3 regions of the Clostridium boliviensis genome follow, and region 2 is predicted to be linked to each of the others. Evidence: riboswitches for the same ligand, from Rfam matches in the RefSeq annotation. Region 2 holds a riboswitch; each other region holds the start of a gene.
The links. A riboswitch is a leader RNA that binds a small molecule or an ion and turns the genes downstream of it on or off. The one in region 2 is predicted to bind thiamine pyrophosphate.

Region 1 (3,287 bases), on a different contig from region 2:
GTTTTCACCGCTTTTTTCTTATCCCTGGCAGCAAATACTGCAGATATCACTGCGACTCCGTCAATATGGCTCCCTTTCAGTTTTTGAATATTATCTTCATTAATTCCACCTATTGCAATCACCGGAATGGATACAGAGCTGCAGATTTCTTTTAATGTATCAAAGGAAACAGGATTTGCATCGGTTTTGGTGGAAGTCTCAAAAACAGCTCCCACTCCGATATAATCTGCACCGCTTTCCTCAGCCAGAAGTGCCTGTTCTTTTGTCTGGGCTGATACTCCCAGGATCTTATCTTCTCCGATCAGCTCCCTGCATTTTCTGGCATCTAAATCCTTTTGTCCTACATGAACCCCATCTGCACCCACTGCCAGGGCGACTTCAATATTATCATTGATCACAAAAGGAATGTTGTACTTAGACGTAATTGTTCGAATGGCTCTCCCTTCGGCTGCAAAACTATCATAATCAAGATTTTTTTCACGAAGCTGGATAAATGTGGCACCTGATTGTACAATTTCCTCCACCTGCTCACAAAGCCTGCTGTTGCCCAGCCAGGTCCGGTCAGTAACTACATATAAAAGCATATTATCTTTCGATACATTCATAGTTTGCACCTTCTTCCAGTATTTTCTCATTCAATTTGCTCATTTCATCAATCAGAAGCATGCGGTACATGCCGGTACCGCCCTGAAGCTCACACAGTCTCTTATGCGCCAGCTCCCCGCACAGCCCCATTCCACATACTGCAGCTGCCGCTGCACGTAAAATATCACCGGGATTCGCTCCAATATAGCTGCCGGTTACCATAGAAAGCATACAGCCCGTCCCCGTGATTTTGCTCATCATGGGGTGGCCGTTTCGGATAGCATATACATGCTCGTGGTCCGCCACAAGATCAATGGCACCGGTAATAGCAATGACGGAACCTGTTTTTTTAGAAAATGATTTCGCAAAATCTGCCACGCTGCCTAAATTTACCTCTGTTACTTTATCCGCCTCACAGGCATCAACTCCTGATGTCCTTCCTTCTCCTGCAGCCAGAAATTTAATTTCAGAAATATTGCCTTTTATTACGGAAAACCGGACCTCTTTCAAAAGCTGCAATACTGTTTTATTCCGAAATGCCGATGCCCCTGCTCCCACCGGATCCAAAACAACAGGTATACCGCACTGATTTGCTGTTGTTCCTGCTGCAAGCATAGATGCAATCGTCCGCTCATTGAGCGTTCCCATATTTAAAACCAAAGCAGAGGATATAGCAGCGATATCACGAACCTCGTTAATATCATCTGCCATAATAGGCGACCCGCCGCTTGCCAGTATGATGTTGGCACAGTCATTTACAGTCACATAGTTTGTGATTGCATGTACCAGCGGAACATTGTTTCTTACATTTGTAATCATTTGTTCAAACATTTTCCTGCTCCTTTTCTTTGTTTTGAGAGAAAAAAATGAGACATGCCTGTAAAGACACATCTCATGATGGTTAAAGATCAGCTGTCCCTACGTTGGCATTACCCATATCAGGTTAAACGGGTCGAAGTTCTTACTTCCTCTCAGCCAGGTCACCAGCTCCCCAAAACGATATTAATTTTTCTCGATTTTAACACAACCGGCTGACACTGTCAATTCTATCCCATTACCTGTTTCACAAAAAAATCAACCAGCTGCGGATCAAACTGCGTTCCTGCACCCTGAATCAGTTCCTCTCGTGCATGGGAGGCCGACAATGCCTTTCGGTAACTTCTGTCACTTGTCATAGCATCATAAGAGTCCACAATTGCTATGATTCTGGCAAAAAGCGGTATATCAGTTTTACTTCTTCCCTTGGGATATCCTTTACCATCCCAACGCTCATGATGGCATAAAACTATCTCCGCGATCTCCGACATATTGGGGGCAGTATTTAATATACGGTATCCGATTTCTGAATGCCTGCGGATCTCCTGAAACTCATCCTCTGTTAATGCTCCCGGCTTATTCAGCAGTTCTTCCTTAATTCCTATTTTACCAATATCATGCAGCAGACCGGCAGCTCTGATTTTCTTAATGTCACTGTCAGACATCTCCAGGTTCTTTGCCATTAATTCACAGATTTCTGCTACTCTCTGGGAATGCTGCTCCTCTCTTGGATTTTTTTCATGAAGGGTATTTAAGATAATCTCAAGAGTTTTACTTCTTCTGCTGTATGACTCATATAATTTGTTCTGATACATTTCATCTTCTGCCAGCTTAACAGCATTCTGAACGGATAAACTGGCATCCTTTATAATACAATATCCAAAAGAAACTGACAGTTCGATTCCATTGATAGTCTCTCCTTTGCACTTCTCTTTTAATTCCCGGATATACTGCTCTGTATCTTGCTGATCCGACCTTTTTAAGATAATTGCAAACTCATCTCCTCCAACACGGCTGATCAGATCAGCAGCTTTGCCTGAATTCATTAATATCCCGGCATAACGTTTCAGCATGCTGTCTCCGTATTCATGGCCAAAGGAGTCATTTACAAGCTTTAAGCCATTGAGATCTGAAAAAATAACACTCATGGGATAATTTGCTGTCTGGTTTAATTCCTTCTCTTTTTTGTCAAAAAACCTTCTGTTATGCAGGCCGGTTACCTGGTCATAATAACTGATCTCTTCGATTTCCTTTATGTAATTATGGGTATCTGTTATGTTTCTGGCAATTGCAATGACTTTATCATCAAACCATTTTACAACCCGCAGTTCATGGTATTCTGTAGTCTGCCCGTTGATCCACTCATATTCAATCTTCTGGTTTTCTCCAGTAAGAAACACCTGATTGATGACCTCTTTGCTCTTATTTGCTATATAAGCAGGTATCACATCTGAGATATGTTTTCCAATAAACTCCTCTTTTGTAAAAAACAGATGCTCCCGGTCTCCGATACAGTCAAGAAAAGTCCCATCCTTAGAGATGACAAACACCGTATCCGGGATGGCTTCCATCAGGGAACTGGTATATTTAAGACTGTGGTACATCTGGGTTTCCCGCTCTGTTAAGATCTGATTTTGCTGGATTAATTGTTTCTGGGAAGCAACATTTTCTTTCAGGGACTGCTCCAGTTTTTCACTGCTCTGCTTTAGCTCACCTAACATAGCTTTAACTGGACGATCAATAATATGTTCTGTAAGAAAAAAAATAGTAAGGGACATAAACAGGAGGGAAAGTCCGAAAATTAATATGAATGTGTCTGACAGCTCGTGCAGGGGCATATGTATGGAACTCTCCGGAATTTCAAAAATGATCTTCCAGCCCAGATC
Region 2 (3,287 bases):
TTCATACTCTTCAATGTACTTTTTTTATTAAGTATTCTAGTTAAAATGAAAATCAAAGGAGTTTTGAGCCTGAATAAATATATCTCGCATAAAAAGTTCATAATTTTCTCTTTGTGAATGTCTATTTCCTCTATATATTTTTTTTGAAGTTACAATATCATTTAACATATGTGCATCAAGATAACTAATATTGCAGAATTCATCATTTTCATATAAGTATTTTAAAGTTTTACCAATATTTAAAAGATCCTCATAATGCTTTCCACATGAAAAACCTTCAATCATTGAATCGTCGAAAAAGGCTGCGTAGAAAAAAAGCGATTTAGCAAGCCAGCCTTTTTCCGCCATACTGTCGTTTGTACTATTTGATAAAACAAAATTCAAATAATCTGTAAATTCTATAAACGATCCTGTAGTTGTTTTTATACCTACAATTGGGTACCACAAACCTTTGATCTTACCATTATTAGTACCTGATGAACTGTAATAAGCTAATGTTACTCGTTCTGCCCCATCATAATATAAGATATTTACATCAATTAAACCAATCATTCTGAAATGTTTAACAGAGTATACATTAGCACAAAAACTTTTCTTATGAACTTCTAAAATACGTGGTGAAATGTTCACAATGATTCTCTCCTGTTTTGAATAATTCATTACTTACGATATGAACCATACAGTTAAGAAATGTTTTCTTGACCATATGGTTCATTATCATTAAAGACTTTCATTTTTAATTTCTTGAAGATCATTTTCTATTTGTTGCAAATTAGTATAACTATCTTCAATTCCCATAAGTTTTTTTAAAAACAATTTTTCATGTTCGTTTATATCAAGTTCTTCGTACCAGGCCTTCTCTTCCAGCCCTAAGTCTTGATAACACGATGTATAATATAAATGAATCAAAAAATCTCCAAAGTACCAATAATCCGTTTGTTGAGTATATTTTTTATTGTCTATATATCTAGCTAATCCAAAATCAATTAAAACAATATCTCGATTTCCCCTTAAGATAACATTGGGTGGTCTAATATCTCTATGAACAATATTCTGTTGATGCAATATTGCTATTATCTCTAGTAACTGAGTGGCGATTTTGTATATTTGAACTTTATTAAATACATATTCATCATTAAATAATAAATCTTCAAAAACTTTCCCTGAAATATATTCTAATACATATGCTTGTATATCCTCGTCTTCCAATTTTTCAATAAAGGCGGGAAACTTAGGATTATTTATACTTTTTAATATTTCTTGTTCGTAATACAGTTTCTTTTTAGATGTTTTTAACGTGTCTTTTTTTAATTGTTTTATAATGCATTTTTTAAAATTGCTATTTTCTGCTAAATAAACAATTCCATATCGCCCTTCGCCTATCTTATTTAAAATAGTATAGCCGTTTAGTGTTTCACCAGGTTGATAATATTTGTCCATACTATTAATACTTTATCTTTTCATTTAAAAATACTATCTACTATAACTATAAGAACGACTAGATGATCTGCTTGATGCACTAGAACGGCTAGTTCTTCTATAGTAAACATGGCCTTTATTTGATTTGAATTTTTTGTTTTTCATAATACCCCTCCTTTTATTTGAATTTGTATTCAAATAATTTATCTAATTTTCTTAATCGTACTGATATGGATTAGCTATACATTATATTATGAATTGCTTATTATTTTGTTACATTCTGCGCGCTCTCTATTTGGTTGTCCCGGGGAAGCGACTTTGCGAAGGAAATCGATTGATGGCTTATCGATTTATTCAGGAATATCATGTTATTTGTCTTGCATAATCACACGTATAGTAGTATTATTAATAATAATTTAATACAGGGGAGCTTGCGGGTGTTTTTACCCAAACAGGCTGAGAGGAAAGTGTGACTTTCGACCCATTAACCTGATTTGGATAATGCCAACGTAGGGACGACTGAATTTATTAATATTATGGGAAGTTGCCAATCAGGCAGCTTCCTATTTTTTTAAGGAGGATTAAAATCATGATAAAAATCAGTGGCATTTTTCATGAAGCAGCAGGAAAAACACTGGCAGAATATCTGGCAGGCACCAGCTACAATCCCAAGCGGATTGCAGTTGAATGGAACGGAGTAATCGTCACAAAAGAACAGTATGAGAAAACAGTACTTCAAAATGGTGATGTTGTTGAGGTAGTCAGTTTTGTAGGAGGTGGTTGATATGAACATCATTCCTACACTGGAGGAAATGAGGAGTGCTCTTGACAATCGAAACGGAAAATCTTTGCAGGATAAGTTTGCAAACTCCACTGTCGCTATCTGCGGGCTTGGAGGTCTTGGATCAAATATTGCTGTTGCCCTTGCCCGTGCAGGTGTGGGCAGGCTGATTCTGATTGATTTTGATAAAGTGGAGGTTTCTAATCTCCACCGCCAGCAGTATAAGGCTTCCCAAACCGGATGCTTTAAAACAGAGGCTCTTGCTGCAAACTTAAAGGAAATCGCACCATATTTAACAGTCATCACACATACCAGGCAAATCGATGAGAATAACTTTAATGAACTGCTATGCAATGCGGATATCATTTGTGAGGCCTTCGATGGGGCTGAGGCTAAAGCTATGCTGGTAAACAGTGTGCTGGAAAAGATGCCTGAAAGGTATCTGATCGCCGCTTCCGGAATGGCAGGAATTGATTCTGCTAACGTTGTAAGAACCAGAAGGATTACAGATCATTTCTATCTCTGTGGAGATGAAGTCAGTGATGTAGAGGATAATATTGGACTTATGTCCTCACGAGTCATGTTGTGCGCCGCACATCAGGCACATATGGCGCTCCGCATTCTTGCGGAAAAATATGAAGCCTGAATTACAGAAAGAAGGTAGACATTATGCAATCAAACGACAAACTGATCATTGGCGGTCAGGAATTCAGCTCCCGTTTCATTCTGGGCTCCGGAAAGTATTCCCAGAGTCTGATTCAAGCGGCGGTAAAGGATGCCGGTGCAGAAATCATCACCCTGGCCGTTCGCAGAGCCAATACGAAAGAACAGGAAAATATACTGGATTACATTCCAAAAGGGGTCACACTGCTTCCCAATACTTCCGGTGCAAGAGATGCCGGGGAAGCGGTGCGTATCGCCAGACTTGCAAGAGATTTAGGGTGCGGTAGCTTTGTAAAGATTGAAATTATGCGGGACTCCAAATATCTCCTGCCCGATAATCAGGAAACCATCAAAGCCACTGAAATTCTTGCAAACGAAGGATTTGTGGTCCTGCCTTATATGTATCCAGATTTGAATACAGCTC
Region 3 (3,287 bases), on a different contig from region 2:
CATGTGCTGAGAGAACGGAAAAACAGAATTCTTCATATTTATTCTGCTACGGAAAAAGACTGGAATGACTACAGATGGCAGCTGAAGAACAGAATTACCGATGTGGAAAGTTTAAGCCGGATTCTTCCGGTCAATGAAAAAGAAAAGCAGCTGATTGAGGAAGTGGGAAGAAAATTCCGATGGGCCATTTCTCCGTATTACTTAAGTCTGGCAGATCCGGATAACAGATTTGATCCCATACGCCTCATGAGTATCCCAAACCATAAGGAGCTGGAAGATTCCTGCATGGATTTAGATCCTATGGCGGAAGAATACACCAACCCTGCCGGCTGTATTACCAGAAGGTATCCGGACCGGCTGATTATCAACGTAACCAATGAATGTGCCATGTACTGCAGACACTGCCAGAGAAGGCGCAATATTGGGGAACAGGATGTTCATCGTTCCCGTGATAAGATTTTAGAATCAATCCAATACATAAAAGAGAATGAGGAGCTCAGAGATGTTTTGATTACAGGGGGAGACGCACTGACCCTGTCTGACGAACAGCTGGAATGGATCATCAGTCAGCTAAAAGAGATACCTCATGTGGATTACATAAGGCTTGGAACCAGAATACCGGTGACGATGCCCCAGCGAATCACGAAAGAGCTCTGTGCCATTCTGAAGAAATATCACCCCATTTATTTAAACACTCATTTCAACCATCCCATGGAAATCACAAACGAATCAAAGGCAGCCTGTGAACGGCTGGCAGATGCCGGAATCGTCCTTGGAAATCAGGCGGTTCTCCTAAATGGTGTTAACAATGATAAATTTGTGATGCGCGTACTCAATCATGAGTTATTGAAATGCAGAGTAAGGCCCTATTATATTTTTCATGCAAAACATGTACAGGGAACCACGCATTTTAATACTTCAATCGAAGATGGAATTGAAATTATGGAATATTTAAGGGGATATACTTCCGGTCTGGCCATACCGACGTTTATCGTCAATGCGCCCAAGGGACAGGGAAAGACTCCTATATTCCCCAATTATATTATTTCCAGAGGTCCTGGTTACATAAAATTCAGAACCTGGGAAGGGAATATAATAAAGTATGAGGATCATGAGACAAAAGATATTCATGAGCTTCTTTGATTTAGAAAAACCGCTGGTCCACAGGCGATTCGCTTATGGATCAGCGGTTTCTACGCTATTTTAAAATTCTTTTAACCATTAACTGCCTGGCGTTTCATCTGGCTGATGGCTTCGATGACCGGTGGCAGATATAATATTACAATAGTTACAACCATCTCAGGCACAATATAGGTGGCGTTATATCCAAAGGTATACAAAAGCGGATTCATGTCTTCCGGTACATAGGAAGCAAAGAATATGTAACCGGAAATAACATGGCAGAGATATCTGCCTAAAACACCCACGATATAACCAGGAATCAGACCATACTTTCTATTATGAAACAATCCTGAAAGTCCCAGGCATCCAAATGCAATGGGATAGTCTAATAGAACCTGAACGGGCGCATAGATGTATGGTCCCATGATAAACTGAAGAATTCCGTATGCCACTCCTGTCATGATTCCGGCCTTAATGCCGTAGATATAGCCGATGAGACAGATGAACAGCATGGAGAACAGTGTGATGGAACCACCGTATGGGAGTGAGGCAAATTTGATGAACGAAGTCACCATAGCCAGGGCCATTGCCCCTGCGCAGGTTACCATCTGCCGGGTTTTCAGCTGTCTGGTAGGCAGAGCTTTGCCTGTGAGCAGATGAAGTCCCAGAAGAATCACCAAAAGTGCGGCAACCATCAGCCCGTATCCGGCTGGTTTTAAAAAATATTCTCCGGATTCCTGAGAATAGGTTAGAAAAAATGACATAAAAAAACCTCCTTCGTATGCACAGGAGGGGATTACTACTACTATTGCTTCCTTCCGCCGGCATTGTCCGGTTCAAGTAGTAAGGGTCAGGTATATACCAATCTCAGCCCAAGGCTCCCCCAGCGTGTCATAATTTTTTCATTTCGGTGTGAGTATAACCCAAATGAAAGTTCTTGTCAAGTTATTTGAAACTGTAAAATAAGTATAAAAAAGTAAATTAAGCACAACCTAGTAAAGTAGTGCATCATAGCATTTTTCTATTAAAATACAGATGCGGAGGTTGTGTTATGACAGGTTTTATCATAGCTCTGATTTCAGGAGCACTCATGAGCATACAGGGGGTATTAAATACGGGAGTTTCCAAGCAGACAAGCATGTGGGTTTCCACTGGCTGGGTTCAGCTGACCGCATTTTTAACATGTCTGGTTTTGTGGTATTTCTCAGGCAGGGACAATATTTCAGCTCTGCTTTCGGTTCATCCCAAATATCTGCTGATCGGGGGGATTATCGGTGCATTTATTACGTATACAGTTGTAAAAAGCATGGGAACCTTAGGACCTGCAAAGGCAGCTCTGATAATCGTGGTATCCCAGATCATTGTTGCCTATGCAGTGGAGGTTTTTGGATTGTTCGGGGTGGAAAAGGTGGGCTTTGAATGGAAAAAACTAATTGGAGCCGTTGTTGCCATCATCGGCATTATAATCTTCAACTAATTTGGAAATAGTGCTTGTATTTACTTATTTCTTTAGGTAGAATAGGTACAAGGGCTGAGGATGGAATCCTTTTTTGCAAAATTTTGTAAAGGGAGGATTCCATGAACTATCATAGGATTAAGATCGCAGTCATAGCTTTGTGCGTATTACTATGCAGCATTTGCTATGGCTTAAACAGAAATCATAAATACCGGGAAGAAAAAGCATTTGTTTCCATTCAGGAGCCGCCTGTTACCTCAGAAGAGGAAACTCCGGCTTCGGATTCCCAGGAATCACCGGAAGTGCCGGAGGTACCGTCACGTATTTGCTATGTACATATATGCGGAGAGGTGGTTTCTCCAGGAGTCTATGAGCTGGAGGAGGGAAGCCGTGTTTTTCAGGCTGTCGCTGAGGCCGGAGGTTTTACGGAGAATGCAGCTGCCGATACGTTAAACATGGCAGAACAGGTCAAAGACGGGATGAAGATTCAGGTGCCGGATCAGGAGGAAGCCAAAAGGCTTCTGGATCAGGGAACATCTGTCTTGGGAAATTTACCGGAAGGCAGTCATAAGGTGAATCTTAACACGGCAGGGAAGGAAGAACTGATGACCTTAAGAGGTGTGGGAGAGGCAAAGGCGGATGACATCATTCGTTACCGGGAAAGCCACAGCGGATTTCAGAAGATTGAAGACATCATGAAGATATCAGG

Region 1: linked by a shared signal. The riboswitch ahead of thiM (hydroxyethylthiazole kinase) and the one ahead of thiS (sulfur carrier protein ThiS) in region 2 are both predicted to bind thiamine pyrophosphate.
Region 3: linked by a shared signal. The riboswitch ahead of thiT (energy-coupled thiamine transporter ThiT) and the one ahead of thiS (sulfur carrier protein ThiS) in region 2 are both predicted to bind thiamine pyrophosphate.

The regions. Positions count from the first base shown of each region.
Region 1 covers NZ_JAWONS010000329.1:192,285-195,571, forward strand. The annotation lists gene thiE (thiamine phosphate synthase) at 1-605, opposite strand, end outside; gene thiM (hydroxyethylthiazole kinase) at 586-1,416, opposite strand; TPP riboswitch at 1,483-1,589, opposite strand; gene RZO55_RS24560 (HD domain-containing phosphohydrolase) at 1,632-3,287, opposite strand, start outside.
Region 2 covers NZ_JAWONS010000278.1:35,935-39,221, forward strand. The annotation lists gene RZO55_RS18310 (hypothetical protein) at 37-630, opposite strand; gene RZO55_RS18315 (protein kinase family protein) at 721-1,440, opposite strand; TPP riboswitch at 1,833-1,952, shown strand; gene thiS (sulfur carrier protein ThiS) at 2,009-2,203, shown strand; gene thiF (thiamine biosynthesis protein ThiF) at 2,205-2,846, shown strand; gene RZO55_RS18330 (thiazole synthase) at 2,870-3,287, shown strand, end outside.
Region 3 covers NZ_JAWONS010000103.1:55,865-59,151, reverse strand. The annotation lists gene eam (glutamate 2,3-aminomutase) at 1-1,143, shown strand, start outside; gene thiT (energy-coupled thiamine transporter ThiT) at 1,215-1,886, opposite strand; TPP riboswitch at 1,919-2,017, opposite strand; gene RZO55_RS06315 (DMT family transporter) at 2,174-2,599, shown strand; gene RZO55_RS06310 (helix-hairpin-helix domain-containing protein) at 2,701-3,287, shown strand, end outside.